4 regions of the Kyrpidia sp. genome follow, and region 1 is predicted to be linked to each of the others. Evidence: riboswitches for the same ligand, from Rfam matches in the RefSeq annotation. Region 1 holds a riboswitch; each other region holds the start of a gene.
What was found. Region 1 has a riboswitch for cobalamin ahead of K6T64_RS01575 (ABC transporter substrate-binding protein). Riboswitches for the same ligand answer to the same signal wherever they lie in the genome.
Positions count from the first base shown of each region.

Region 1 (8,144 bases):
CGCCTCCGGCTTCACCCCGCTACGGCGCAACTCCCGCAAGGCCAGCGCCCCGTGCCGCTTGGAAAGACGCCGGCCCGCCGAGTCCACCAGCAGGGGGACATGGGCGTACCGGGGCACTGGAAGGCCCAGGGTCTCGAACAGATCCCGCTGGATCGGGGTGGCGGTCAACAGGTCATCACCCCGCAGCACGTCGGTGATCTGCATTTCCCCGTCATCCACCACCACCGCCAGCATATACCCAAACGTTCCATCCCGCCGGCGAAGGATGGGATCCCAATTTCCCTCGCCCCTCTCCCAGCTCTGATGTCCGCGGCAGCCATCCTCCCACTCATCCCGGCTCCGCCGGACCCGGTACCGCCAATGGGGCCGCTCCCCCTCCGCCACGAGGCGCCGTCGCTCTCTCTCTGGGCGCTCCGCACACCGGCCCGGACATCCTTTAAGGGGGCCGTGGGGCGCCAGGGCTGCCCCCCGCTCCGCTTCCCGGACGCGACTGCGGGTGCAAAAACAGGGGTACACCTCTCCTCGTTCCCGCAGCGCCCGAAACGCAGCTTCATACCGATCCACCCGCTCGCTCTGCCGATAAGGAGCATAGAGCCCCCCAACTCCGAAACCCTCATCCGGATCGAGTCCCAGCCACGTGAGATCCTCCCTCAACGCCTCCGCGTACACATCCCGGCTGCGATCGGGATCCAAATCCTCCACCCGCAGAACCCAACTCCCGCCGGACCCGCGAACCTGCAGCCAACTGAGCAGGGCCACCCAGGCGTGGCCCAGGTGCAGAAAACCTGTCGGACTCGGGGCAAACCGGCCCCGGATCCCCTTAGCCATCACCGCGCTCATCTCCACCAACGGACAAATAGGATGTTACATTTTGTCGAATTCGTATGTCACTTATATCAAGATCCGGGAAAAGTATTGCGCCCCAATCCCCACCTCGGTACAATAAGAACAACATTTGGTTCCGGGAAAGGATGCGCTATGAAAACGGATACGCTGGAAAAGAATCTCCTTCGCCTGGTCCAAGGTCCGGGGGCACAACACCAGCTTGCCGTGCCCCAACTGATCGAGGCAGCCCTGCGAAATGGGGAGGCCGTCCTCACCGCTTCCGGCGCCTTGGCGGCGACCACCGGGAAATATACCGGGCGTTCCCCCAAAGACAAGTTTATCGTAAGAGAGCCCGGCAGTGAAACCCATATCCACTGGGGCACTGTCAACCAGCCCTTCGATCGCGACCGTTTTGAGGAGCTGGTCGATCGGGTGACCGATTATTTGACTGACAAAAACCGGTATGTGTTCGACGGATTCGCGGGCGCGGACCCGCGCTACCGCCTGCCCATTCGGGTAATCACCGAGCGGGCGTGGCACAACCTGTTCGCCCACCAACTGTTTATTCGCCCTTCCAACGAGGAACTCAGTGGACATCAACCGGAGTTCACCGTAATTTCCGCTCCGGGCTTTCAAGCGGTACCCGAGCGGGACGGCACTCGCTCCGAGGCGGCAATCATCATCAGTTTTGAACACCGCCTGGTCCTCATCTGTGGCACCGAGTACGCCGGCGAGATCAAAAAGTCGATTTTTAGCGTGATGAATTATCTTTTGCCCCGCCGGGGCGTCCTGTCCATGCACTGTTCGGCCAACGTCGGTCAAGAAGGGGACACGGCGCTCTTTTTTGGCCTTTCGGGCACGGGGAAAACCACCTTGTCCGCCGATCCGGAGAGAGAGTTGATCGGAGACGACGAACACGGCTGGTCCGAGGACGGCGTGTTCAACATCGAGGGCGGTTGTTACGCCAAATGCATCGACTTGTCCAGGGAGTTGGAGCCCCAGATCTGGGGAGCGATCCGGTACGGTGCAGTGTTGGAGAACGTGGTCCTCGATCCCGCCACCCGGGAGGAGTTGTACGACCGGCGGGATCTCACCGAGAACACCCGGGCCGCGTATCCGGTGCACCATATCGCCAACGCCCGGATCCCGGGTACCGCAGGTCACCCGCAAACGGTGATCTTCCTCACCGCCGACGCCTACGGGGTTCTGCCCCCCATCTCCCGGTTGAACCGGGAACAGGCGATGTTTCATTTCTTATCCGGCTACACGAGCAAATTGGCCGGGACCGAACGCGGAGTCACCGAACCGGAAGCCACCTTCTCCACCTGTTTCGGCGCCCCCTTCCTGCCCCTGCGCCCCTCGGTGTACGCCGAGATGTTGGGGCAGAAAATCGACCGGCACGGGGTGCGGGTGTTCTTAGTCAACACCGGTTGGACCGGCGGTCCTTACGGGGTGGGATCCCGGATGAAGCTAGCCTACACCCGGGCAATGGTGCGCGCGGCGCTTTCGGGCGCCTTGGACCGGGTGGAATACGTCCAGGAACCCTATTTCGGCCTGTCGGTGCCCAAGACCTGTCCGGATGTGCCCTCGGAGATTCTGTTGCCCAAAAACACGTGGGCAGACCCCGAGGCCTATGACGCGAAAGCCCGGGAGTTGGCACGGCATTTCCGGGAGAACATCCGCAAGATGGATGGGGTACCGGCCGCCGTACTGGCCGCCGCACCTCCTATACAATAGGGGGATTTTCCCCGGGGGCATTTTGCACGTGCTTGTGCATCGTTGTACAAAAACGCGCCGCACCCTCTTGATGAAGGCCGCGGCGCATTTTTTCCATTAGAAATGATCGCCCACTCATCTTTCCGGAGGTCTCCGATACCCGGGGATTCCGGGATCTGCATCACCCCATTTTTGACCTGAATCGGCTGGGCGCCCTATCACCCCTTACCCAAATGATGCGCCCGGTTACCCTGATTCCCGGGGCGCATCCGTTTGACACCGATTTGAAGGCATGGCGGCGGGTGCACCTCACCCCCGCTTAAACCGGATGCTCCTCGCTTTTTCGTTGGTCCGTTCCCACACCCACCCCTGGGCTTCCCAGTCAGCGATAGTTTGTCGAATCGCTTCCTCAGACCACTGATCGGCAGGCAAATACACCACCTTGCCGCGAATGTGGTTGGTCCAAATATACCCCCCGACAAAAAGGATCGTCAGGCCGAGAAAAACAGATAGAAGAATCAAGAATTGCATGACATTCGTTCCTTTCTATTGCCGCCGGGCATCGCGTCCGGTGTTGTCGCCCATTGTGCGCCACCTCGTCCGCCTGCACTGCTCCACCCCTGGACACCCAAAGCGCTCCAGGGCGGGGCCGGCAGCAGGATCTGAGGCACCCCCGCATCCGGGTGGCGCAAGACCCGGGGTCGAATGCCGTACACCGACTCGATGTGATCTTCGGTCAGCACCTCCGCCGGCGATCCATAGGCCTCGGTGCTCCCGGCCCTCAACAACAAAGTCCTGTGTGCGTAGAGTGCAGCGAGATTGAGATCGTGAAGCACGAGAATCACCGCCGGCCTCCTGCCTTCCCTTCCCCGCCCCGCCGTGCCCCCGCATACGAGGTTCAGAATCTGCATTTGGTGGCCAATGTCGAGGAAAGTGGTGGGCTCGTCCAAGATGAGCACGTCGGGCTCCTGGGCCAACACCATCGCCAGAGCCACGATCTGCCGTTGGCCGCCACTCAGATGGTTCACGGTCACCCCGGCGAGATCATTCAGCCCGGTTTCCCACAAAATTCGTTCAACCACCTGCCGGTCGTGGTTTGTTTCGCCGCGCCACGGCCTCAAGTGCGGATGGCGCCCCATCATGACCGTATCGTACACCGAAAACCCGCCGGCCACCAGGGGGGTCTGGGGCAATACCGCCATCCGCCGGGCCAACTGCCTTCTGGAATACGACGATACCGGCACTCCGTCCAGACTCACCCGGCCGCGATCCGGGGGCTCTATCCCCGTCACCAGGCGGACCAAGGTGCTCTTGCCCGCCCCATTCGGCCCGATTATCGCCAGGACCGTCCCCGGGGTCACGGAAAACGAAACATCCCGGAGAACCTCCCGGTCTCCGTATGATTTACAAAGCCCGATCGCTTCTAATCTCGCCCCGTCCATCTCGCGCCCCCTTCTCCGCACCCCAATTCGTCGACCCGGCCGACCCCTCGCTACCGCCCCTGCCGGTGAAGCAGATACGCAAAAAATGGCGCCCCGCAAAAAGCGGTGATCGCCCCGATGGGGATCTCTTGCCCGGGAACCAAGGTGCGGGCGGCGTTATCCGCCCAGAGTAAAAACACGCCGCCCCCCAGGGCAGACAGCGGCAGCAAGGTACGGTGGTCCGGTCCAGCCAGGATGCGAAGCACATGAGGGACCACCAAGCCGACAAACCCGATGATCCCGGCTACGGACACCGCTGCCGCCGTCATGAGGGAGGACGCCCCCAAAATCACCAGCCGGGCAGCCCCCACGTCCACCCCGAGATGTGCCGCTTCCTCTTCACCCAGGGTCAGGACATTCAGGTTCCGCGCTTCCCACCAAACCATCGTCAACCCCAGGACAGTGGCGGGAACCAAACTCCAGATCAGCCGGGGATCCCGATTGGCCAGGCTTCCCAACAGCCATAGCATCACATTGGGCAGTCGGTTTGATGCGGCCACCATCAACACGGTGAGGATGGCTCCAAAAAACGATTGGACCACTACCCCGGCGAGAATCAGCGTATTGTTCCGGGAACCCGGCCCCCGGATCGAGCCCAGCCAAAACACCGCCGCCAACCCGACAAGGCCGCCGACAAAAGCCAGCCCCGGGACGGCGAACAAGCCGTACAGGCCCACCTGTCCCCCGAACAGAATACCCGCCACCGCCCCCAGGGCCGCCCCGGAAGACACGCCGAGGATAAAAGGGTCCGCCAGGGGGTTGCGTAACACCCCTTGATAAGCCGCGCCCGCGGCCCCGAGAGCCGCCCCGACCAAAAGGGCCAGAACCGCCCGGGGGAAGCGGATCTCCCATACCACCGCCTGAACCCAGCCCCCGGCAGCCTCCGGGGCTTTGGCACCCGGTCCCGCCAGTATCGCCCGCCAGAGGCTGTCCAGATCCGTGGCGGTCGGTCCGATGGCCACACTGGCGGCCAGGGACACGGCGACGGCGGCCAACCAGACCCCGACCCACATCCATGACCGACGACGATCTTTTCTCATGGCTGCGGCTCAGGGTTGGAACAACTGCGGATAGAAGAGCTTGGCCAGGGTTTCCGCTCCGTCGACGATCCGGGGGCCCGGGCGACTCACCAAGTCCGAGTCGACGGAATACACCCGGTTATTGCGCACGGCATCCACGACTTGCCATCCGGGCCGCTGTTTCGGCTTGTCCACGGCATCCGGCACGTAATATCCGTAGGTCACCACGATCACCTGGGGATTCTTTTGCATCAGCATTTCGGCGTTCATCGGCTGCCACCCGTTTAGATCCGACGCCACGTTGATGCCTCCGGCCAGACGGATCAGCTCGTCCATAAACGTGTGGCTCCCCGCCGTATATAATTGGTTCGGATCGGCCTCCACGTAGACCCTCACCCGTTTGTCCGGTGGGATTTGCGACACTTTGGCCGCAATGGCCGAAGCTTTGGCCTTCATTTGATTGACCAAGGCCGCGGCCTGGGATGTACGGTTCGTGATCTCGCCCAGTGCCTGGATAGTCTGATAGACCGCCTCCAGACTTTGAGGGTCGTACATCACGGCGGTCAGCCCAGCGTTTCTCACCGTCTGAACAATGCTCTCATTGTGAGAACCGAGCACCACCAGGTCGGGGTGAAGGGCCACCAGCCGCTCGATGGGCGGGTTCAATCCGTCCAGGACCGCTTCCACCTTTTTTTGAACCCCCGGAGGATAGTTGTCCCACGTCGTGACGCCCACCACCCTCCGATCCAGACCCAGGGCAAACAGGATCTCCGTATGACTGGGGATCAAAGAGACGATCCGCCGGGGTTCCCGGGCAATGGTCACCGATGTCCCGCTGTCATCTTTGATCGTGAGCGGATAGTGGGTGACTGCCGGCGGACTCGCCCCTCCTTGGGGCGACGCGGAAGGAGCCGCCCCAGTTCCGCAGGAAGAAAGAATCAAGATCACCGCGAAAAGAACGAGGACCGTCCAGAACTTTCGCTTCCCATCCATTCGGACCATGTCCGAGCCTCCCTCATCTCCGAATGTGCCTTCTCCTCCGGGGGAGGGGCCGGGGAAAGGCTGTCTCCGAAGCAGGGCCGGGATATGCCCGGCCGGGCTCTTGACTGATTCCCGAAGCCCAAAAAGAAAACCCGGCTTTCGCCGGGGCGATACTGTTCGGGCGGCAGGGTCTTCACGTCCTTCCCCTCGCCGCCTCCCCCCGGCCTTTCCGCGAAGGCCCCTCGGGAGTTCGACCGGGTAGGTCTCCTGGCTTCCGGGTCTTCGCGCGCTTTCGCCTTCCCCGCGATGGGCGAGTGGCATCTTGAAAACGCACTCTCCGGTTACAGTGGCGGGACCGCCCGGGATTCTCACCCGGTTCCCCGTTACGCCCCGAAGGGCACCCGGCCTGTCTCCGTTGCACAATACATGAATCCGCATCCCCAGTATAACGACTCCCGCCTTGCCCGGCAAGCTGGCCTCCTTCTCAAACGACCGTTTGGATGATATACTCAACCTGTCCCCGAAGCCTCGGAGAGCAATCCCATTCACACGAAAGGAGACACGGCACCATGCATCCATTCACCCGCGAGCATGATGAACTGCGCAGTGCCATTCGGCAATTCCTGCAGAAAGAGATCGCCCCCCATGTCGACGAGTGGGAGCGGGCGGAGCAGGTGCCCCGGACCGTGCTGCGCAAGATGGGCGAACTCGGCTATTTTGGCTTGAATATTGCGGAAGAGTATGGAGGAAGTGGGGAAAATCCCTTGGCGGAAGCAGTGCTGCATGAAGAACTCGGCCGGCTCAACGCCTCGGGATTCGCCAATACCGTGGGCGTCCACATCGGCATCGCCATGCGCCCGGTCTATCGCTTCGGCACCGAAGAACAAAAACAAGCCTATGTGGTCCCCGGGGTTCAAGGAGAAAAAATCGGGGCCTTGGCCATCACCGAACCCGGGGCGGGATCGGACGTGGCGGCCATCAGCACCCGGGCGGTGCGGGAAGGCGACAGTTACGTCCTTTCCGGAAACAAAATTTTTATCACCAACGGGGTCTATGCGGATTTTTACGTGGTGGCGGCAAAAACCGATCCCCAGGCAGGGCATCGGGGTGTGACCTTATTTATCGTCGAGCGGGATGACGCAGGATTTCACGTGCAGCGCAAGTTAGAAAAAGTAGGAAACCACGCTTCGGATACGGCAGAACTCTTTTTCGATGAGTGCCGAATTCCTGCACACCGCAAGCTCGGGGAGGAAAATAAAGGATTTTATCTGGTGATGCACAATTTTCAATGGGAAAGGCTGATGATCGCCCTGCAAACCCTGGGGACCGCCCAGGCGGCCTTAGATATGGCTGTGGAGTACGCGAAAACCCGTCAGCAGTTCGGCGGTCCCCTCACCCAGTTCCAGGTCATTCGCCACCGGTTGGTCGACATGGCGGTGGAGGTGGAAAAGGCGCGCCAGTTGACCTATCACGCCCTGGACCTGTTCGCCCAAGGGGTGGATGCAGTGGCTGAAACCTCCATGGCCAAGCTCACCGCCACGGAAACGGCCTGCAAAGTGGCGGATGAAGCGCTGCAGATTCACGGCGGATATGGGTACGTCAACGAATATCCGATCCAGCGGGCTTGGCGGGACATGCGCGTAACCCGGATCTACGGCGGAACGAGCGAAATCATGAAAGAGATTATCGCCAAGCGAATGGGGCTTCTCCCCTAAAAGCAGCGGAGAGGGGGATGTGACCAGACCCTCAACGGTGGTCACGGATCCCCCGGATCTGCCCCTCGCCCCCTGCTGTATACTTGAATCTTCTCGGTCAGCCGGGTGTTGCGCAACACCGGCCGAGTGTTGCGCACCGCCAGGCCCAGGGCCCGGGGCATGCCGATCAACCCACAGAGTTTCTTCGCCCGGGTGATCCCCGTATAGAGGAGATTTCGGTACAAGAGGATGTAGTGGCTCGTGGTCATGGGGATCAGCACCACGGGATATTCGCCGCCCTGGCTTTTGTGAATCGTAATCGCATAGGCGTGGCGCAACTGATCCCACTCATCCCGTTCGTATTCGTGCAGGGCGTCGCCGAATCGAATCAGCAACACGCCTTCCTCGGGATCCACGTCTTCGATCAC
Region 1 is NZ_JAILZZ010000002.1:14,713-22,856, reverse strand. It holds gene gluQRS (tRNA glutamyl-Q(34) synthetase GluQRS) at 1-828, opposite strand, end outside; gene pckA (phosphoenolpyruvate carboxykinase (ATP)) at 979-2,562, shown strand; gene K6T64_RS01590 (hypothetical protein) at 2,851-3,072, opposite strand; gene K6T64_RS01585 (ABC transporter ATP-binding protein) at 3,060-3,983, opposite strand; gene K6T64_RS01580 (FecCD family ABC transporter permease) at 4,034-5,062, opposite strand; gene K6T64_RS01575 (ABC transporter substrate-binding protein) at 5,072-6,043, opposite strand; cobalamin riboswitch at 6,263-6,442, opposite strand; gene K6T64_RS01570 (acyl-CoA dehydrogenase family protein) at 6,592-7,737, shown strand; gene recD2 (SF1B family DNA helicase RecD2) at 7,779-8,144, opposite strand, start outside.

Region 2 (8,144 bases), on a different contig from region 1:
CGGAGATTCTGGGCCCGGAGTTTGCCCGGCTGGAACTGGGGGAGACGGCGTTGTTGAAACACGCCGTCTTGGAGTGGGTGAGTTTCGATGCGAGCGCATGGATTCAGGAACGACAGCTCGCGGGGGTCGGGGATCCCCATCTGGCGGTGGTGGTGTATCCTCCCGGTGGACAGGAGTTTCCGGGTTCGGTGTCGAAGTGGAAGGGGAGGCCGATGTTGTTTGTGGCAGCTCAGATGAACGCGGAAGATGCGGCCGACACCCACAGATGAGGAGTGGTGCCGGATGGACGATCGTCACGTCAACGAGGTTCTGGAGGTCATTCTTCAAGAGGTTCGGAGTTTGCATGGGCGATTCGACCGGATGGAAGCGCGAGTTGATAGAATCGACCAGCGCTTGGATGCGGTGGAGCAGCGCTTGGATGCGGTGGAACAGCGCCTGGGTGCAGTCGAGCAGCGCCTGGACGCGATGGAGCAGCGTTTGGACGCGGTGGAACAGCGCCTGGATGCGGTCGAGCAGCGCCTGGACGCGATGGAGCAGCGTTTGGACGCGGTGGAACAGCGCCTGGATGCGGTGGAGCAGCGCTTGGATGCGGTGGAGCAGCGCTTGGACGCGGTCGAACGCCGCTTGGATGTGGTCGAGAGCCGGTTGTCCACTGTCGAAGAGCGGGTGAGAGATGTGGACTGCCGGGTCGTACATGTCGAGCATATCTTGGAAGAATTTCCGCATATGCGCCAGGCCGTTTTGGAGATCGACGCCAGAACCATCGGTATCGATCAGCGGCTGCAACACGTCGAAACGAACATGGTTACGAAAGCGGATTTGGCTTTTTACGATCGCAAAATCGGCGAGCACGATCGGGAGATTTATATGATGAAGAATCGATGATCGGCGAGATGCCGAGAAGACCGCCCTGGAAACGGAGATGATGTGGACGACGCCCGGTTGAAGGCTCAGGCGGTGCGAGATCTCAAAAGGAGCTTCTGGGCATCCGCCCTGTCCCTTTCGATCGTTGTGGCTGCGATCGGCCGGGTGATCAAGGGGATCCAGCGGTTGGTGCGAAGTGGAAACGGCCGCCCCCCTAAAGCAGGCGGTCCAGTGTTTCCAGTACTTCGCCGGCGCTGTGGCACAGGTGCTCATATTGAATGCCCGGACGGCAGATCACGATAGTATGAATGCCGCGGTCCAGAGCGGGTTGAATTTTTTCCATGACGCTGCCTTCAGAGCCGCTCTCCTTGGTGACCAGGGTGGTCACGCCGAAATGTTCATAGAAGGCCGCATTGAGCGTCGAGGTGTACGGACCCTGCATGGCCACGATGTTTCGCTGAGGAATGCCGAGGGCGGTGCAGGTGCGCATATTTTCCTCGGTGGGGAGAATGCGGCAGATCATCCGGATGGTCGGGTCTTTCAACAGGACTTCGGCGAAGATGGGCAGGGTTTTGCTGCCGGTGGTCAAGAAAATGGTGCCGCCGAAGGAGGCGGCGAGCTCTGCGGCGTTGCGGTAGTCCCGCGCTAAGTGTAAGTTTGGATGTTCGGATAATTCCGAGCTCGGACGTTCATACCGGATGTAGGGAATGCCGGCAATCATGGCCGCTTCCATGGCGTTTCGCGACGCTTCTTCGGCGAAGGGGTGGCTGGCGTCCACCACCGCCCGGGTTCCGTTTTCGGAAAAGAGCCTAGCCATTTCATTGGCGGATTTGCGGCCCACGGTGACCGAGAGCCCCTCCTTACGCAAAGAGGATGCGGCACTTTCGGTGACCACCGAGGCCAATACCGGGTAGCCGGCGTTCTGCAACTGAACGCCGAGGGCCCGGGCGTCGCTGGTACCGGCAAGGAGAAACAGCATCGGAGAACCACCTCTTCACGGGAACATTTTTCGGTCAAAAAAGTTGAAAAGCCAGGATCTCGGTGGCAGGACAGATGGGATCGGCGAAAACGGCTCTAGACACAGTCCCGGATCGTGAGTTATGCTTACAACGAATCTTATCTTCATCCAATTTCAAGAATGACTGTTTGTGGCAACGACGTCAAGGTGCTTCCGCTGCGGCGGAAGGTAACAGGGAATCGGGTGAGAATCCCGAGCGGACCCGCCACTGTGACCGGACGAGTTGCCCTCCACGTCCGCCGAGGACGACGTCACTCGCTTAGCTGCGGGGAAGACGGAGGGCCGCGATGACCCGGGAGCCAGGAGACCTACCTTGATGGAAACGCCGGAAGACCCTCGCGGTATGGGGTGCGGTGTGCCGATTCCGGGCTCTTGAGGCCCACCAGGCGTCAACGCATATTGCCTCCGACCGATGGGTCGGGGGTTTTTTTGTACCCGCAGGGGGAGGGGGAGATGGGGTGAGCGAGTTTGTGCCGTCGACAGTCCGGCCCGAGGAGATCGAGGCCCGAAGTTTTGCCATCATTGCGGAAGAACTGGGGGAGCATTCTTTTACGGAAGAACAATTTTCCATTGTCCAACGGGTGATTCACGCCAGTGCAGATTTTGATCTGGGGAGGTCGCTGCGGTTTCATCCCCAGGCTGTGGAAGCGGGGATTCGGGCCATCCGGGAGGGACGGCCGGTGGTGGCCGATGTCCAGATGGTTCAGGTGGGGATCTCCAAGGCGCGGATTGAGCGGTTTGGGGGGCGGGTGCACTGCCTCATCTCCGATCCGGACGTGGCCGAGGAAGCGCGGCGCCGGGGAACCACCCGGGCCATCGTTTCGATGCGCAAGGCGGCCCGGATGGCGGAAGGGGGGATCGTGGCCATCGGTAACGCCCCGACCGCCCTGTTGGAGTTGATTCGCCTCGTCCGGGCGGGGGAGGCGCGCCCGGCGCTGATCGTCGGCGTGCCGGTGGGGTTCGTATCGGCGGCGGAATCGAAAGCGCAGTTGGCCGGTCTGGATCAGCCGCCTTTTATCACCAATGAGGGCCGCAAAGGGGGCAGTCCGGTGGCTGTGGCCATCGTCAATGCCCTGTCTCTGTTGGCCGTATCGGAGGCGGGGGCGAGATGACCGAACCGCCGGAGCGGCCGCTGCGCCACGGCTATACCACTGGCAGTTGCGCTGCGGCGGCGACGAAAGCAGCCGTATGGGCCCTGGTTCACCAACAGCCGCTGTCCGAGGTGGAGATCGGGCTCCCGGCCGGGCAAAGGGTGCGATTCGCCGTGGAAGGTTTATCGTTTACGCCGGAGCGCGCCGCCTGCGCCGTGATCAAAGATGGCGGGGACGATCCCGATGCCACCCACGGCGCCTGGATCTGGTCCACGGTGAGTTGGCGGGGAGAGCCGGGGATTGAACTCGAGGGTGGCGAGGGAGTGGGTCGGGTGACGAAGCCCGGGCTGGCCGTGCCCGTGGGGGAGCCGGCCATCAATCCGGTGCCCCGGAGGATGATCCGCCAGGCCGCAGAAGAGGCGGCGGGGCCGGAGATGCTGGGGCGGCGCGGGATTCGGGTGGTGATTTCCGTCCCCGGGGGCGAAGAGATCGCGAAAAAGACGATGAACGGCCGGCTGGGGATCATCGGAGGAATTTCAATCCTGGGTACCACGGGGATTGTCAAGCCCTTTTCCACGGCGGCGTGGATGGCCAGCGTAGCCCAGGCCATCAGTGTGGCCACGGCGGCGGGGTGCCGGCAGGTGGTGTTGACTACCGGGGGGCGCAGTGAAAAGGTGGCTATGCGGGAGCTTTCCCATCTCCCGGAAGAGGCTTTTATCGAAATGGGGGATTTTCTGGGGTTTTCTCTCAAGCAGTGCGCCAAACGGGGCGTGGAAAAAGTGACCCTTTGCGGCATGATTGGAAAATTCTCCAAGGCCGCGGCGGGACACATGCATCTCCATTCAAAAGGATCGTCGGTGGACCCGGGGTGGCTGGCCGACCTGGCCGTTCAGTCCGGAGTGCCGCCCTCCGAGGCGGAAGGAATTCGTCGGGCGAATACCGCCAAGGAGATCGGGGATGTCCTTTGGTCGAAGGGGTACCATGCATTTTTTGAGCGATTGTGCGAAGAGATCTGTGCACGCGCTTCTGAGCACGTCGGGGGAGCCTTCGGGGTGGAAATGATCCTCTGCGATTTGGAGGGGCGCGTGATCGGAAGGGGGGAGAGGCCGTGGAACCGGTCCGGATCATCGGCATCGGAGCGGACGGGGCTGAGGGACTGCCCGTCCCGGTGAGGCGATGGATTGAACAGGCTGACCTGTTGGTGGGGGGAAGGCGGCATTTGGACTATTTTCCCGAATACTCCGGGGAGGTCCTGGCGGTGCAAGAGGGGCTTTCCCGGGCGGTGGATCGCATTGATCAGGCCCGCCGGGAAGGCCGCCGGGTGGTGGTACTGGCCTCGGGCGATCCGAATTTTTTCGGCATCGGGGGGTACTTGGCGAAAAAACTCGGCCCCGAACAGGTGGAGATCCACCCCCACGTCTCTTCGGTTCAGTTGGCTTTTGCCCGGATGAAAGAGCCTTGGCAGGACGCCTTTTTGGCTTCGGTGCACGGGCGGGATGTGGAGCCGGTGGTGGACTGGGTGCGCACCCATGCGAAAGTCGCCCTGGTGACGTCGGACGGGAGTACGCCTGGGAGAATTGCCCGGGCACTCCAGAAGGCGGGGCTTTCGGAGGTGGAGGTGTTCGTTGCGGAGAACCTCGGAGCGCCGGATGAGCGGACGGGATGGTACACGGTGGCAGACGCCGCGGAGCAGGAGTTCGCCCCCCTCAACGTGGTGGTGATCTGCCGCCGGCAAGACGGAGGAGGGACTGGGGCGGAGGCCCATAAAAAAGGAGCATCGGGGGAGGCGGTTTGGCCCCTGGGGATTGACGATGAGGCGTTTTTTCAGCGCAAACCCAAGCGTGGGCTGATCACCAAACAGGAAGTCCGGGTGGTCAGCCTGGCGAAGTTGCACATTCGCCCGGGTGCCGTGATGTGGGATATCGGGGCTTGTACCGGTTCGGTGGGCATCGAGGCGGCGGGGTTGGCGGAGGGGGTACGGGTGTACGCCATCGAGAAAAATGAGGAAGATTGTGAGAACCTCCGCCGCAACGTGGAAAAATTCCACCGCCCGGTCCACTGGGTGCATGGCACGGCCCCGGACGGACTCGAGGCGTTTCCTGACCCCGACGCGGTGTTTCTGGGCGGCACCGCCGGGCGGATGGAGGAGTTGCTGGACGTCTGCGTCCGGCGCCTGCGGCCCGGGGGCCGCATTGTGGTGAACGCCGCGACGCTTGAAAATCTCTATCAGGCGGTGGAGGGGCTGCGAAATCGGGGGATGGCGGTGGACGTGACGCTGATCCAGGTGGCCCGCAGCCGCCCCATTAAGGATCTCACCCGGTTTGAAGCTTTTGATCCGGTGTACATCGTGGCCGCCCGACGGGCGGAGGAAGGGGCTGGGAACGAGAATGGCTGATCGACTGGGGAAATTGTTCGTGCTCGGGGTGGGGCCGGGGGATCCCGAGTGGCTAACCCTGCGTGCCCACCGGATTCTGCGGGAAGCTCCGGTTGTGGCATATCCGCAAAAAATGCGCTCCGGGGAAAGCTATGCCCTTTCCATCGTCGAAAGTCTGCTGCCCACCCCGGGCCCGGAGCGGTTGGGTTTGGTCTTTCCCATGACCCGGGATCCGGAAAAATTGCGGATTCAGTGGGAGGAGACGGTGAACCGGGTGTGGGAGAAGTTGTCGGCCGGCCGGGACGTGGCCTTTATCACCGAGGGTCACCCGTATCTGTACAGTACGGCCATTCATCTGGTCCGGCTCCTGCGCCGGCTTCACCCCGGGGTGGAGGTGGAGGTGGTCCCGGGGGTCTCTTCTCCGGGCGGAGCGGCGGCCCGGCTGGATATTCCCTTGGCGGACGGGGACGAGAGAGTGGGCATCATCCCCGCGGTGAATGACCGGGAGGCCATGCGCCGGGCCTTGGCGGACCACGACACCGTGGTGTTTTTGAAAGTGGCAAAAGTCATGGATATGATGGTGGATCTTTTGGAAGAGCTGCACTTGGTGGACCGGGCGGCGGTGGTGACCAAATGCGGGACCCCCGATGAGCAGGTCTTTCGGGATGTCCGGGAGCTCCGGGGCCGGGAACTGGAATACCTCACCCTGATGATCGTCAAAAAGGGGGAGGAACGATGAGCCGCCCGGGGATCGGCAAAGTGTATTTTATCGGTGCAGGGCCGGGGGATCCGGAACTCATCACCGTCAAGGGCAAGCGCCTGATCGAGGAAGCCGATCTCATTCTGTACACCGATTCCCTGGTGAATCCCGAGGTGTTGAGGGGAGCGAAATCCGAGGCCCGAATTGAGAAAAGCGCGGGGCTAACCCTGGAAGAGATCGCCGGGCGGATGATCGATGCCGCCGAGCAGGGCCAGCGGGTGGCCCGGGTCCATACCGGGGACCCGTCGGTGTTCGGGGCGATCCTTGAGCAGGCCGCCCGGCTCGACGCTGCGGGGATCCCCTGGGAGATCGTTCCCGGCGTTTCCTCAGTTTTTGCCGCGGCGGCGGTTTTGGGGGCGGAGCTGACGGTGCCCGAAGTGACCCAGACGGTGATCCTCACCCGGGCCGCGGGGAGGACGCCGGTGCCGCCGGGCGAGGAGTTGACCGCCCTGGCCCGGCACCGCTCCACCTTGGCGCTGTTCCTGTCGGCGGGGCTCATGGGGGATGTCCGAAACGCCCTGCGGCAGGCGGGATGGGAGGACAATATCGCGGTGGCGGCGGTGTACAAAGCCACCTGGCCGGACCAAGTGGTTGTCCGCTCCACCTTGGGCCGAATTGTCGAGGACATGCGGGACGCCCAAATCCGAAGTCACGCCTTGATCCTGGCCGGGCCGGCCCTGGACCCCGGGCTGCGCCGTCCCGATGGGCCAAAATCCCGGCTTTACGATCCCACTTTTGCCCATCGGTACCGGCGGGCGGTACGGGCCGGGGATGCCCCCGGGGGGGAGGAGCCGTGATGCCGTGGCCGGATCATCCCCAGCCTTACGCCGCGGTGGCGATCACCAAACACGGGGTGGAATTGGCCTGGCGGACGGCGGAAGGGCTGGGCGGCGTCGATGTGTACTACAGTGAGAAATTTGACCTCCGGGCAGCCGGGGGAGCTCAGGAGGGCGAGACGTTCAGTTCCTTTCGGGCGACGCCCTTTTCCGGGAGTGTCCGGGAGTTGCTTCAAGATGGATTTCACCGCTACGAGGGCTGGATTTTGTTTATCTCCCTGGGAGCGGTGGTGAGGATGATCGCTCCGGTGCTGCGGGACAAAAAGACCGATCCTGCGGTGGTGGTGGTGGATGACGCCGGGCGGTTTGCCATCTCTGTCCTCTCCGGACACCTGGGGGGAGCGAACCGCCTGGCCGAGCGCGTGGCCGAGGTTCTCGGTGCCCAGCCCGTCATCACCACGGCTTCGGATGTGGGCCGGACCATCGCCGTGGACCTCCTGGGTCGATCTTTTGGCTGGACTTTGGCCGACGACCGCCACGTCACTCCGGCATCGGCGGCGGTGGTCAACGAGGAGCCGGTCTTGGTTCTCCAAGAGGCCGGAGAGCGGGGTTGGTGGACCCGCCCGACCCCTTTGCCGCCCACCATCCACCGGTGTGACAGCCTGGAGGAAGCCCGGGGGGCGGTGGCCGAGCGTGCCCGGCAAGGGTTGCCGGGCTTTGGGGCTTTGCTCCTCATCACCGACCGGATCTGGTCCGAGGAGGAGCTGCGTCAGTTTGCTCCTTACTGGGTGGTCTACCGCCCGAAATCCCTGATTCTGGGGATCGGGTGCAACCGGGGCACCCCCCGGGCGGAGATCGAGGAGGTGGTGGAAGGGACCCTCCGGGCGAAGGGATTGGCGGTGGACAGCGTGGCGGCGGTGGCGACAATCGACCGCAAAAAAGATGAAACGGGTCTGGTGGCGCTGTGCCGAGATCGCGGTTGGCCCCTGATTGCCTACACTCCGGTTGAACTGAACGAGATGCCCATGCGGCACCCTTCGGAGATGGTGTATCGCTACACCGGGGCTTACGGAGTCAGTGAACCTGCGGCCATGCGGGCGGCGGGCACCGACCGGCTGCTCGTCGACAAAATCGTTTCTGGAAATGTCACTCTGTCCGTGGCGAGAAAATGTCCGGATCTCCAGAACGGGGCGGTGGAAAGGGGGGCTGGCCCGTGAAAGGGAAGGCCCTTGCGAAACCAAGTTCCGGCAGTTCCTGCCCG
Region 2 is NZ_JAILZZ010000025.1:26,401-34,544, reverse strand. It holds gene K6T64_RS10125 (B12-binding domain-containing radical SAM protein) at 1-269, shown strand, start outside; gene K6T64_RS10120 (tropomyosin) at 283-885, shown strand; gene cobK (precorrin-6A reductase) at 1,079-1,843, opposite strand; cobalamin riboswitch at 2,011-2,212, shown strand; gene K6T64_RS10110 (precorrin-8X methylmutase) at 2,341-2,994, shown strand; gene K6T64_RS10105 (cobalt-precorrin-5B (C(1))-methyltransferase) at 2,991-4,145, shown strand; gene cbiE (precorrin-6y C5,15-methyltransferase (decarboxylating) subunit CbiE) at 4,082-5,368, shown strand; gene cobI (precorrin-2 C(20)-methyltransferase) at 5,361-6,086, shown strand; gene cobM (precorrin-4 C(11)-methyltransferase) at 6,083-6,904, shown strand; gene K6T64_RS10085 (cobalt-precorrin 5A hydrolase) at 6,904-8,100, shown strand; gene K6T64_RS10080 (cobyrinic acid a,c-diamide synthase CobB) at 8,097-8,144, shown strand, end outside.
Region 2: linked by a shared signal. The riboswitch ahead of K6T64_RS10110 (precorrin-8X methylmutase) and the one ahead of K6T64_RS01575 (ABC transporter substrate-binding protein) in region 1 are both predicted to bind cobalamin.

Region 3 (8,144 bases), on a different contig from region 1:
AGGGCCGCGGCGTCGTACTGGGTCATCGGCTTCATGCCGAGAATCAGTTCTATGGTCTTCAACATGGAGGCCGTATCGTAAAAAGTGCTATCCACGGCGCCGCCCCGTTGGGTATACGGGCTGATCACCAGCGCTTCGGTCCGGTGGGCGTCCACGTGGTCCAAGCCGTCCTGGGAATCGTCCTCGATCACGAAAATGGCCGTGTTTTTCCAATAGGGAGAATGGCTCACCGTATGGACGAGTTTTCCGAGGGCGTAGTCATTCTGGGCCACATAGGCCTGGGGTGTGAGGGCTCCAGGTTTGGTGCCCATGGTGTGGTCGTTCGGCAATCGAACGATCTCGAACTGAGGCAGATTTCCATTTTTCACGTATTGTTGAAATTCCTCATTCCACTTGTCAAAGCGGGTCAGGTCAGAGATGTTCAAATCCCAACCAGGATAATCGGGATCATAGTTTTGCCCGATGCTGGGGTCGGTGGGAACCCATTTGCCAGTCTTGGGGTCTTTCTCCACGAACTCCCCATAGTCCCGGAACGACACTCCGGACTTTGTCGCGTCATTCCAGATGAATCCATTTTGTGGGTAGGTCGCGGGGTTTGTGCCCTCGAAATCATATCCCCGGTTCCGGCCGCTGTAGTTGGCCAGCCAGTTTTTCTCTACGTAATCATTGGCTTCGGCGGCGGTGGACCAGTTGTGCCCGTCTGCGCTGACCTCGGCGTCGGTGTAGGTGTTGTCGAGGAGCACGAACTGGTTGGCCAACTTGTGAAGATTCGGGGTGATGTCCTTGCCGAATTCGGTCAGGGACGGGTCACTGTTGCCTTTGCCCATGTCGCCGAACACCTGGTCGTAGGTGCGATTTTCTTTGATGACATAGATCACGTGCTTAATCGGGGAATTCTGGCCGAGGAATCGGGGGATGGGAAACCGGTCCGTCCGGCCGTCACCAGGGCGCCCGTTGGACCCAGGCCCATAAGCGGGTTGATTGTTGCGCTTCACTTGCTCGGTGTAACGCAGGAGTTCGCCTGGGTTCGGGGCGTCAATGATGGAAAGAGTGCCGCTTATCATATTCCCGATATACTGCCCTTGAGTGTTGGGTCCGGCCCCGAGGCCCTTGGCGTTAATGACCAGGATCTGCTTTCCCCTGTCCGTTGTGTATACTCCAGTGGGGTACCAACCGGTGGGGATGAGGCCTTTGACATCAGCCCGGGCGGTGGGGGACCCTTTGCCGAGATCGACGACGGCGATGTCGTTGTTGCCGGCATTGGCCACGTAGAGGGTGCGGCCATCCGGGCTCACGGTGAGGGCATCCGGTTGGCTTCCGGGCAGGGCGCCTCGATAGGGAGCGAGGGAAATGGTCTGAACGACCTTTTGCCGGGAAGGGTCGATCACCGAGAGGGTATCACTGTCCGAGTTGGCCACATAGATCGCGCCGGTGCGGGGGTTCAGGGCCAGGGCATTCGGGTGAAGACCGACCTTGATGGTGGCCTGGGTCTGTAGGGTGTCCGGATCCAGAGCGGTCACCGTGTCTTCGCCCCAGTTGGTGACGTAAAGGGTTTTTCCGTCTTGGGAGAGAAGAGAGGTGTACGGGTATTGGCCGACGTTCCCCTGGGCCACCACCTTGCCCGTGGAGGTGTCGATTTTGACCACGGTATTATACAGGTTATTGACGACATACAAGAAGCCGCCGTCTGCCGAAACGGTCAGTCCCGCGGGATACGCATTTCCCTTTTGGTTATTGGCCTTGGGCCCCGGGGTTAGACCGATGAGCACAATGGGGGATTGCTCGGACAGTTGGCCGTCGCGAAGCTGGAACACGCGGATCTTGTTGTTACCGCCTGCCGAGGCGTACAGCGTCTTTCCGTCCGGGCTAAAAGCCACGCCGAGATAGAGGGCTTCCGGAGACTTGTAGGGTATGGTCTGAATGACCTTTTGCTGTTTGAGATCAATGACTTGAAGGGACTGGGTGCCTTGCCCGTCGTTCGAGACCACCAGGTATCGACCGTCTGGGCTGAGGGCGCCACCCATCGGGAAATCTCCCAGGGTGACCTGCTTCCCAGCGGGGGTCACGACCCAGTCGTAGGAGGTGACCGCGGTGCCATTTGATTGAGGCCCGGCCTCCCGGGCCCATGCGGATCCCGGTGCTAAGCCGGTCCCTAACATGAGCGCAGCCATGGCTGCACCCGCCACCCACCTTTTTCGTGCAATCCTCCGCTCCTTCATGCGCCTCTCCTCCTTGTTTTGTTGATTCTTCCAACGCCCGGCAATTACCGGACATGTCCTATGATAGACCCGGCGTGTAAAGATAGAAACGTTATAAATCTGAAGATTGTGTAATGTTTGTGGGTCATAGTACTGCGAAAAAAGGATCATGTGACGCATGCTTGACAGACCATACAATCGTCAGTAAACTGTTTTCAACGAAACCCGGCTTGGTGGGCGGGTGACGTATCTGTACAGTTGCAGTGTTGGAGCGTGAGAGATCGTTCTTTTCTTAACAATTTCATACCTGGAACGGGTGCCCGAGGCCATTGTTCGGAAAGAGCGCTGGCTCGGGAAAACGGGAAGTCGGGTGCAAGTCCCGCGCGGTCCCGCCACTGTAACGAGGAACTGCCTTACATGGCGCCACTGGGAAACTGGGAAGGCGTAGGGCAGTGATGAATCGAAGCCAGGATACCGGCCCGTTTCCAAAAGAACTCTACCCTACGAGGTATAGGGGGTGGTTCACTGTGAGGCGATCGCACCGTTCTTTGCCTGGTGTCCTCTGCTTGATGCGGGATTTCGCAGGACTGGCCGGAGCACAGAAAAGCAGGTCTTTGAGCGGTGATGAATGGTCCGGATGTTTGAAAACCCCTTAACATGTTCGTGGTTAAGGGGTTTTGCTATGTCCTGAAGAAAACAAGACGGTCGAAGATTTGGGGGAGTGAAGATGGTCAGGTGGGTTATTCTGGTTCTGTTTATGGCCTTTTGGCTCCCGCGCCAAGCTTATGCCATGCACATTATGGAAGGCTATCTTCCCTTGGGTTGGTGTCTTTTTTGGGCGGTGCTATGTCTGCCCGCTTTAATCCTCGGGACTCGTTCTTTACAAAAACAAGCCGGAGACAATCTGAAGATGAAGCTTGTATTGGCGCTTTCGGCGGCCTTTGCTTTTGTGCTGTCGGCTCTCAAACTCCCATCGGTCACAGGAAGCAGTTCACATCCGACCGGAGTGGGTCTGGGGGCTGTTTTGTTCGGTCCTATGGCGATGAGTGTCGTCGGTTGCATCATCCTATTGTTTCAGGCGTTGCTCCTGGCCCATGGCGGGATCACGACCCTTGGCGCCAACACGTTCTCCATGGCCGTTGTCGGGCCCACAGTGTCCTATCTTGTATTCCGTGTGGTCCATAAATATGGATTCGGGCGAGGAGTAGCTGTATTTCTTGCCGCCGCTTTGGGTGACTTATCGACATATGTCACGACGTCGTTCCAGTTGGCTTTAGCGTTTCCCGCCCCTATCGGGGGAGTAGCGGCATCATTTTGGAAATTCGCATCGATTTTTGCCGTCACCCAGGTTCCGCTCGCCGTCAGCGAAGGGCTGCTCACGGTTATCATGGTGAACTGGGTGATGAAATACAATCCCGAGGTTCTGAGCCGAGCGATGAACCTGGCTGAGGAGGCGCACCATGAGGCATAACCATCATCGGCGTTGGGGGAAAAATGGATTTCTCGGTTTATTGGCGGTCGCTTTAGCGGCATTGCCGTTATTGACTCTCAGAACAGCGGAGTTCCAAGGATCGGATGATCAAGGGAAGGAGATGGTACACCAACTGGATCCGAACTACCGGCCCTGGTTTTCCCCTTTATGGGAACCCCCGGGCAGTGAGATCGAGAGTTTGCTGTTTTCCCTCCAGGCAGCCTTGGGTGCCGGGGTTGTCGGCTATTCCATTGGCTATCTTCATGCCCGCAGAAGGGATCGCCATGAGTCCGGTTGATCGATGGGCCCATGCCAACCGGTGGCGCAGGCTCCATCCGCTGCAAAAAACAGTTTTTGCCGCGGCTTTGGGAGGAAGTGCGTTTGTCTTTCCAACGCCGGTAGCGGCGATTATACCTGTGATCGCGGGACTTTTCCTGAGATACGGGGCCGGGATCCCCATACGGGCGTTCCTTCGCTTCATGGCGCTGCCGTTGTCGTTTTTGTCGCTTGGTGCGATCCCGCTCTTGGTTCAAGTACAGCCTTCAGGACTTCCCCTTGTTTGCTCGATGGATGGAATCCCCGGCTGGTGGATTGGAGTGAACGGAGAAGGGGTTCGGACGGCGGTGACCGTGTGGGTCAGGGCGCTGGCCGTAACCTCTTCGATGTACGTCCTGGCGCTTACCACGCCGGTGCCGGATCTCGTGGACATGTTGCGCCGGGTGAACGTGCCCGAGATTCTCTTGGAAGTGATGCATCTCATGTATCGCTATTTGTTTATTCTCATGGAAATGGCTCAACAAACGTATGTGGCTCAGTCCTCTCGGCTGGGGTATCGGTCATGGAGCCGGAGCTTGTCTTCCCTTGGTCGTCTGGGGGCGGCGTTGGCCGTCAAGAGCCGACTGGAGGTGGAGGATCTGTACCGAGCACTGATCTCGCGGGGGTACCGCGGGCGACTGACCGTCCTGCCGCCTCCATGGGCGGTGTGTCTCAAAACCGCCGCCTGGATGGGCGCGGCCGTGGTGGGTCTGGCGGTTGCGGCTTGGCTTGTGGGGAGGCGGTTGCATGGATAAGCCGACCTTCGCATTAGAAGGCGTCGAGTATAACTATGAAGATGGAACCCAAGCTCTGCAGGGCGTATCCCTAGGTATTGAACGCGGAAAAAAAGTCGCTTTTCTTGGTTCCAACGGTGCGGGAAAATCGACGTTATTCCTGCATTTGAACGGGATTTTGCGCCCGTTTCGCGGCCGAATCCTTTTTCGGGGGCAGGAGGTTCGGTACGCCCGCAAAGAGCTTGCTCGACTGCGAGCCAAGGTCGGGATCGTCTTTCAGAACCCGGATCGACAAGTTGTGATCGGTCATGTATGGGAGGATGTGTCTTTTGGGCCTATGAACTTGGGGTTGTCCCCGCCTGAAGTTGAGGCGAGGGTGGAGGAGGCACTCAACATCACCGGACTTTGGGATCTGCGGGACAAGGCCGTGCATCTCCTCAGTTACGGCCAAAAAAAGCGGGTTGCGTTGGCCGGAGTTTTGGCCATGAAACCGGAAGTGATGATTCTCGATGAGCCCACCGCTTCCCTCGACCCTGGACAGGTTCACGCGTTGCTCGAATTGTTAGAGCGTTTACACCGTCAAGGAATCCAAATCGTTCTGTCGACCCACGATGTGGACTTTGCCTATGCGTGGGCGGATTGGGTCGTGATCATGCATGCCGGGCGCGTTCTCGCCGAGGGCTTGCCGAAGGATGTGTTCAGTGACACGGACATTCTGAAAAGGGCATCTCTGACGAAACCGGTGTTGTGGAGGGTCTGGGAGGAATTGAACAAAGCGGGTCTGTATGATGGTGGGCCCCCCAGAACGGTGGAAGAACTGTCTGCGCCTATTGCCCGAGCGGCGGCCGATAGGCGCCCGACCTTCGGGTAATGCGGCAATCAGGGAAAGGTGGAAATACCGTGTTTACCGATACGGAAAGACAAGCACTTTACAAAGTCATCCGAACACGCCGTGATGTTCGATCGTTTCTTCCCGACCCCATTCCACAAGACAAGCTCGATCGCATATTGGAGGCGGCCCATCATGCACCCTCGGTGGGTTTTATGCAACCGTGGAATTTTATCTTAATTACAGACCAAGAAGTGAAAGAGCGCCTGTCTTGGGCTGCTGACAAGGAACGCCGTGCTCTCGCGATTCACTATGAAGACGACCGGAAGGATCTTTTTCTCAGTCTCAAGGTGGAGGCATTGCGGGAAGCCCCACTGACCATTTGTGTGACCTGCGATCCGACCCGGGGGGGCGATCACGTTCTCGGGAGGAACTCGATACCTGAAACGGATATCCTGTCTACGGCGTGTGCCATTCAAAATATGTGGCTGGCGGCTTGTGCCGAAGGGCTGGCGATGGGATGGGTCAGTTTTTATAAGAAAACAGATATTCGCAGCATCCTTTCGATTCCACCCCACATTGATCCAGTGGCCCTCCTGTCGGTTGGCTATACCGATCATTATCCGCCCATGCCTCTCTTGGAAATGGTGGGATGGGAGAAGCGACGGCCGCTTGATTCACTGATCTTTAGGAACAAGTGGGGACTGTAGCCCGTCACGTCAACAAGGGTTGTTGTCGTGTGCCACCAGTGGCATCGCTAGGTGCCCACGAAACGGCTGAGTTCGCCCAGTGGACGCGATTCGGCAAACTTGCCGGTGGAACGAAAATGGATCGGGGACCAGGCGTTGGGTGTAGGGCACAAAGACATTGGTCAGCGCAGAAAATGTTGTCGCATACGAACGACCGGTCGTCTCCTCGGCAAAAATGCGGTAAGATAGAGTTGGACGTGCCGGTTTTGGCAGGTGTACTGTCCGACTTCTCGAAATAAATATGAGGGTGTTTGAAAATGTCATGAGGAGGAATCCGTGATGCGCGAAGCGGTGATCGTTGATGCAATCCGCACCCCCATCGGCCGGAGGAAGGGGAGTCTGGCCCAGGTCCATCCGGTGGATCTGTTGGGCGGGGTGTTGAAACAGTTGGTGAGTCGCAACGGACTCGACGCCGCGGCGGTGGACGATGTGATCGTCGGCTGCGTGGATCAGGTGGGGGAACAATCGGTCAACATCGGGCGCAATGCCTGGTTGTCCGCGGGGTTGCCCGAGTCGGTGCCGGCGGTGACCATCGACCGTCAGTGCGGTTCGAGCTTGCAGGCGCTGCATTTTGCCGCCCAGGGCGTCATGGCGGGGGTGTATGACATCGCCATTGCCGCCGGGGTAGAGTCAATGACCCGGGTCCCGATGATGAGCACCATCGGGGTGCATGGGGTCCCCATGACCCGCGACCTTCAAGAGCGATACCGGATGGACCGGTGGAACCGGCAATTTTTCGACCAGGCTTTGGGGGCCGAGATGATCGCCAAACAGTGGGGATTCACCCGGGAGGATCTCGACCGCTTTGGACTGAGGAGTCATGAGCTCGCGACAAAAGCCCGGCAGAAGGGGTGTTTTGCCCGGGAGATCGTGCCGGTTCAAGTTCCGGTGCCCGACGCCCCGGGCGAATACAGGACTTTTGCGGAGGACGAGGGGATCCGTCCGGATACGAGCCTTGAGAAGATGCTGGCCCTGCCCCCAGCTTTTGAGGACTTGGAACTCATCACCGCGGGCAACGCCAGCCAGATCTCGGACGGGGCGAGCGCGGCCCTGGTCATGAGCCGGGAGATGGCGGAGCGCCTCGGGCTTCGGCCCAGGGCCCGGTTTGTCGCCTTTGCGGCGGTGGGGGTGGATCCGGTGACGATGCTGACCGGCCCGATTCCGGCGACGCAGAAGGTGCTCGATCGGGCCGGCCTGAAAGTGGAGGATATCGATCTGTTTGAGGTGAACGAGGCTTTCGCGTCGGTGGTGCTGGCCTGGCAGAAAGAGATCGGAGCGCCCTGGGATAAAGTCAATGTCCACGGCGGGGCTGTGGCCATCGGGCATCCCCTCGGAGCTACCGGTACCCGGATCACCGCCACGCTGCTCAATGGGCTGGAGGAGCGCAAAGGGCGCTACGGACTCATGGCGATTTGTGAAGGCGGCGGGATGGCCAACGCCACGATTATCGAGCGTATTCCGGAATGATCGGGGCTTCGGGGCGGTGAACGCCGGCTGTGGATTTGAGTGACTGGTTCGGGAGGCCCGGGATGGGACCGCCGGGCCCCCGTTGTCGCTCGGGGGCCAGGCGCGGGAGGTTTGGGACCTCCGGGGTGGCGGTCATCGGCCGCCGGCCCCGGGCTCTACCGGGTCGCTGCTCCGGGATGTGGCGAGGCTACCGCTCGTGGCTGCTCCGGGCTCCACTCCCGGGGTGCCGGCTCAGGTTTGTTCCGGGGGCGCCGGCCCGGGATTGCACCCCAGGCTTCGCGTTTCGCGATATGGTCGTCAAAATGGAGGGAAAGTCGTGATTCTCGCATCACCGGAACGAATTCGCGAATATACGGCGGAGGGGTACTGGGGCACGGAGAC
Region 3 is NZ_JAILZZ010000016.1:47,724-55,867, forward strand. It holds gene K6T64_RS08085 (bifunctional YncE family protein/alkaline phosphatase family protein) at 1-2,219, opposite strand, end outside; cobalamin riboswitch at 2,496-2,695, shown strand; gene K6T64_RS08090 (energy-coupling factor ABC transporter permease) at 2,926-3,669, shown strand; gene K6T64_RS08095 (energy-coupling factor ABC transporter substrate-binding protein) at 3,659-3,967, shown strand; gene cbiQ (cobalt ECF transporter T component CbiQ) at 3,954-4,739, shown strand; gene K6T64_RS08105 (energy-coupling factor ABC transporter ATP-binding protein) at 4,732-5,589, shown strand; gene bluB (5,6-dimethylbenzimidazole synthase) at 5,619-6,257, shown strand; gene K6T64_RS08115 (thiolase family protein) at 6,576-7,763, shown strand; partial or broken gene K6T64_RS08120 (AMP-binding protein) at 8,080-8,144, shown strand, end outside.
Region 3: linked by a shared signal. The riboswitch ahead of K6T64_RS08090 (energy-coupling factor ABC transporter permease) and the one ahead of K6T64_RS01575 (ABC transporter substrate-binding protein) in region 1 are both predicted to bind cobalamin.

Region 4 (5,225 bases), on a different contig from region 1:
CCAAGGCGTACACATCGTCGAAGGTTTTGCGGAACGACCGGTAATCTTCCCGGGGCAGCCCGGCGATCAAGTCCAAGTGCTGCACCACCCGACCGGACTCCCGCAACCGCCTCACCGTGCCGGCCAACCGATCGAACCGCTGAATCCGCCGAATCAGTCGGTTCGTCTCCTCGTTTGTCGACTGGACCCCGATCTCAAAACGAAACCGTCCGGGCGGCGCTTCCGCCGCCAAAAACTCCACGATCTCCGGGCGCAGGATATCTGCCGTGATTTCAAACTGAAACACCGTCCGCCCGGGGTACCGGGCCAAAAACTGAAACAACTCCAAGGCATAATCTTTTTTCAAATTGAACGTTCGGTCCACGAATTTAATTTGTGAAACGCCGTAATCGATCAACCGGGCCAAGTCTTCTTTGACCCGCTGCAATGAAAAATACCGCACCGCATCATCGATGGACGACAGGCAGAACTGGCAATGAAACGGACACCCCCGGGAAGCCTCGAAGTACACAATCCGATTGTCCAACTCCTCCAGGTGGCCCCGGTAAGGAGAGGGGATCGCGTCCAAAGGTTCAATCCAGCCCCGGCGAGGCGCAATCTTCACCCGGTCCCCCTCGCGGAAGGCCAGGCCAGCGATCTCGCCAAGATCGCCTCCGTCCCTCCAGGCCCGGAGCAACTCCATAAACGTTGCCTCCCCTTCTCCGATGACGATGGCGTCCACCTCCGGCCACTTTTCCATCCACTCCCAGGTGTCATAAGAGACCTCCGGTCCCCCTAACACCACCCGTGTAGCCGGAGACACTTTTTTCAAGAGGCGCACGATTTTCAGTGTTTCAACGACATTCCAAATATAACAGGAAAATCCGACGACCTCCGGGCGGTCGCCCACCACCTCGGACAAAACCCGCAACGGATCGTCCTTGATGGTGAACTCCCGGAGCAGTACGTCGAACTCCCCTTCCGCCGCGGCCCGAAGATAGCGAAGCGCCAAGGAAGAGTGAATGAATTTCGCGTTCAGCGCCGCGAGCAGGACCTTCACTCCGACCCCCCCTAGTGCGTAATGCCGGTTCCACTTTGCACCAGCCACTCTTTGACTTCTTCCGCCAACTGCCGCAGGCCTTCAAAATCTCCCGCCAACCCGTGCAGCCGTTCCTGAAAGGCCGTCGCCATCTCCACCTGTCCCGAGGATTCCAATTGTTCCAGATCCCTCAGAATCGAGGAAACCAAATTCGACTTCCTTTCAAACAGCCGCTGGGCCTGCTTGATTTCTTCGCGAATCTCGGACATCTCCCGATCTAGCTGAAACGCCGCCTCGGCGGCCGCCCGGAGGCGCTCCCGAACTTGGGTCGGCAGATTGCCTTTGTATTTATAGTTCAGGGAATGTTCGATGGTCGCCCAGAAGTTCATCGCCAAGGTTCGGACCTGAATTTCCGCGAGCAGCTTTTTTTCCCCTTCGGCCGTTTGGATGGGGTACCGAATAATGATATGGTAGCTGCGATAGCCGCTGTCCTTTTGGTGCCGAATATAATCGCGTTCCTCCACGATCTCCATGTCCCTGCCGTCCCGCTGGCGAATGAGCTGGACCACCCGATCAATGTCGTCGACAAACTGACACATGATGCGAATACCGGCGATATCGGGCACCTCTTCCACCCGTTCAAGGGGGATGCCCAACCGGGCCGCTTTATCGAGGATGCTGGAGACTTTCTTCAGCCGCCCGGTCACAAACTCGATGGGCGAATACTCTTCCTTTCGCTTGAGTTCATTCCGGATACTGCGAAACTTCACCTTGAGCTCTTCAACAGCCTGCTCATAGGGCAACAAAAACCGATCCCAGTCAATGGTGTGCACGCGCCTATTCACCACCCCAGGCCCCGTGGGCCGGAACTTTCGCGGACCAACGTCCTCCCTTTATCATACCGGAATTCCGGTTCGTCCTCCAAGGGATGAACACGCTGTTCAAGGACCCGCCAGGCTCGGCAATCCTACGGCTTGACCGATCAAAAACACGATGCCCACCACCACACTGTATACCGATGTACAGCCCGCCAAGACCACCCTCCAGCCCATCCGTCGCCCCGCCAGTCCGTACCCCATCATCGTCAACAGGGAAATCAAAAGATTGGCCACCAGCATGCCCGCCACGAACAGGAAAAATACCCCCAGGGCGGCCGTGCGCCCCCCGGCCTGCATCGCCGCAGCGAATACCATCAATTGGGTGGGCGTTTCGGCCCCGGCCCCGTGAATCACCCCGACGGTAAAGGCTCCACCCGCCCCCAACTCCGGGTCGGCGCCCCCGGAATCTTTGCGCCAGAGCCGTCTCCACCCCCGCCGCACCCCTTGGTACAACAGCATCCAGCGGCTCCGGACCGCAAGCTCATGCCGTCCCGTGAACAACATCACCAACACCCAGCCGCCCAGGGCGATCAACGTCGCCCCCACCACCGGTTCCATGACACGCCCCAGCCACCCCGGCACGTGAACGTCCGCGACGATGACCGGAATCCCGAGCAACAGAACCACCGTCCCATGGCCGAGGGCATACAACATCGCAAAAAAAAGACCCCGAAGCCGGTGGGTTCCTCCGGCAATCAAGTCCGTAATCGCCGCCACGTGATCCCAATCAATTCCATGCCGAAATCCGAGGACCAGCGCCAATCCGCCGAGGGCCACCACCGAGATCGTCATGACCGGCCACCCCGCTTCCGCCCGTCGAATCCGGCTCCAAACACAAAAATGCCCCCCGAGCGCCGCCCGGGAGTGTTCTCCATAGAAAACACCACGACCATGTTCGCGCCCCCCTATCCGCGTAGGTGTGCGGCCGGTTGTCGGACAGGGCAGGTCTCCTGGCTGAGGATCTTCACCTTTCCGCGTCTTCTCAGGCAACGTGCCCAATGACCCCTGCGGATCGCTCCCCATCACAGTGGCGGGACCGCGCCGGACTTGCACCGGACTTCCCTTTTCAGCGCCGATCAGGCGCACCCTGTCTTCCATCCATTGTCCGTCGTCCAAAGTATACTACAGTTCCGTCTTTAAGAAAAAGATCCCGAAACGGGAATCTACTCCTCCACAAACCCGGAGCCAATGCTTTGCAGCCGCTGAAGGGCCTCCGCCCAAAGCACCGGGCGCTCACAGGCATTTCCCCGACAGATGTACACCTGGGTCTCCCCACCCTTCGACCGGTGGCCACTCACCCGGGGCAACACCTCCGACACCCGATCCCCCTCCGCGCCATCCGGCCTCACCACCCACAGAGCCCGGGGGAGATACAGGCGCCGAACTTCTGCCGGCCAGCGGGCCGCGGCAAAAGAGCCCTGAGCCTGCGGTCCCCCGACGAAACCCTCCCCGCTGTCCCCCGCTTCATCGCGAACCGGTTCGGCCACCACGATCTCCTCGGAAGGCCCCACGGCGAAATCCCAGGCCGTCAAGAAAAACGTGTATCCGGCAGGATAACGGGACACCGCCCCGGCAAAAGCCCGAAGCTGGGCCTCCGCCCACCGCTCCCAGGCCGGATCCCCCGTCAGGCGGCCTAGCCACAGCAGGTCCAGGGCCAGGACGGAGTTTCCGGAAGGCAGGGCTCCGTCCTCCGCCGTCTTGGGCCGGGACCAAAGCGCCTCCGCATCCGACCCGGTCAGAAAACAGCCCCCCTCATTCTCATCCCAAAACAACGTCCGCACATCTTGCGCCAGCCGAATCGCCCGCCGCAGCCACGCCACATCTCCGCCGGCCTGGTACAACTCCAACAAACCCCAGATATAAAAGGCGTAGTCGTCCAAATAACCCAGGATCCCCGCTTCGCCATCCCGATACCTCGCCAACAGCCTGCCATCCCCCTGGCGCAAAGTCCGCCACAGCCACTCCGCCGCCCGCCGGGCGGATACCAGATAGTCCGCATCCCCGAGCACTCGAGCCCCCCGGGCCAAGGCCGCGATCATCAGCCCGTTCCAAGCGGTGAGAATTTTATCGTCTTTATGAGGGTGTACCCGACGATCCCGCACCGAGCGCAGAATCTCCAGCCCCCGGCGGACCTTCCCATCAATCTCTTCGGGAGTCATTCCCAGTTCCCGGGCCAGCAAATCGACATCCGTATCGATCTCATTCAACACCGATCGGCCGCCTTCAAAATTCCCCTCCTCCGTCACACCAAAGTACCGGCAGAGAACCTCACCATCCTCCGGCCCCACCGCTTCTGTGATCTCCTGGGGCGTCCAGACGTAAAATTTTCCTTCCTCCCCTTCTGAATCCGCATCTTCCGCCGAGTAAAATCCACCCCCGGGATCGGTCATCTCCCGGCGCACGTAAGTAACTATCTCCCGGGCTGTCTGCGCCCATCGCTGGTCGCCCAACGCTTGGTACGCTTCGAGATAGGTCAGAACAAGAAGGGCATTATCGTACAGCATCTTCTCAAAATGCGGGATGAGCCAACGCCGGTCGGTGGAATACCGGGCAAATCCAAAGCCGACGTGATCCCAGATCCCCCCTCGGCGCATCCCCTCGAGGGTTCCCTGCACCATATCGAAAGCCTCCCGCCGCCCGCTGCGCACCCCGTACCGCAACAAAAACAAAAGATCGTGGGGCCGGGGGAATTTCGGGGCTTGGCCAAACCCGCCAAAGGTGTGGTCATAGCTGGCTAAAAGCTGCTCGAAGGCCCGGGTGAGCGTTCCCGCATCCACCTCTCCCTGAGCGGCCCGTCCAAGAGCTTCCCCGATCTGTCCGGTGAGATGCCTCCCGGCGTCTTTGACGCGGTCCGCCCCCTTTTCCCACAACTGCGCCACCCGGGTCAACAGTTCCATCAGCCCCGGGCGGCCATATCGACTCCGCTTGGGAAAATAAGTTCCGGCGTAAAAGGGTTCTTTTTCCGGTGTTAAGAACACGGTGAGCGGCCAACCTCCTTGCCCGGTCAGGGCCTGGCACGCGGCCATGTACAGATGGTCGACGTCCGGCCGCTCCTCCCGGTCCACTTTAATCGCCACAAAATGGCGGTTCAGAAGTTCCGCCACCTCGGGATCTTCAAAGGATTCCCGTTCCATGACGTGACACCAATGACAGGTGCTGTATCCGATCGACAAGAAAATAGGCTTATTTTCCTGCTTGGCCTTCTCAAAAGCCTCCTCGGACCAAGGGAACCAGTCCACTGGGTTATACGCGTGCTGGAGCAGATATGGCGATTTTTCCCTGGCCAAGCGGTTGGGTTTATTAGTTGTTGTCATGGGGAACACCCCTTA
Region 4 is NZ_JAILZZ010000025.1:35,046-40,270, forward strand. It holds gene K6T64_RS10125 (B12-binding domain-containing radical SAM protein) at 1-1,039, opposite strand, end outside; gene yjbM (GTP diphosphokinase) at 1,051-1,866, opposite strand; gene K6T64_RS10135 (HoxN/HupN/NixA family nickel/cobalt transporter) at 1,960-2,688, opposite strand; cobalamin riboswitch at 2,820-3,001, opposite strand; gene K6T64_RS10140 (thioredoxin domain-containing protein) at 3,060-5,210, opposite strand.
Region 4: linked by a shared signal. The riboswitch ahead of K6T64_RS10135 (HoxN/HupN/NixA family nickel/cobalt transporter) and the one ahead of K6T64_RS01575 (ABC transporter substrate-binding protein) in region 1 are both predicted to bind cobalamin.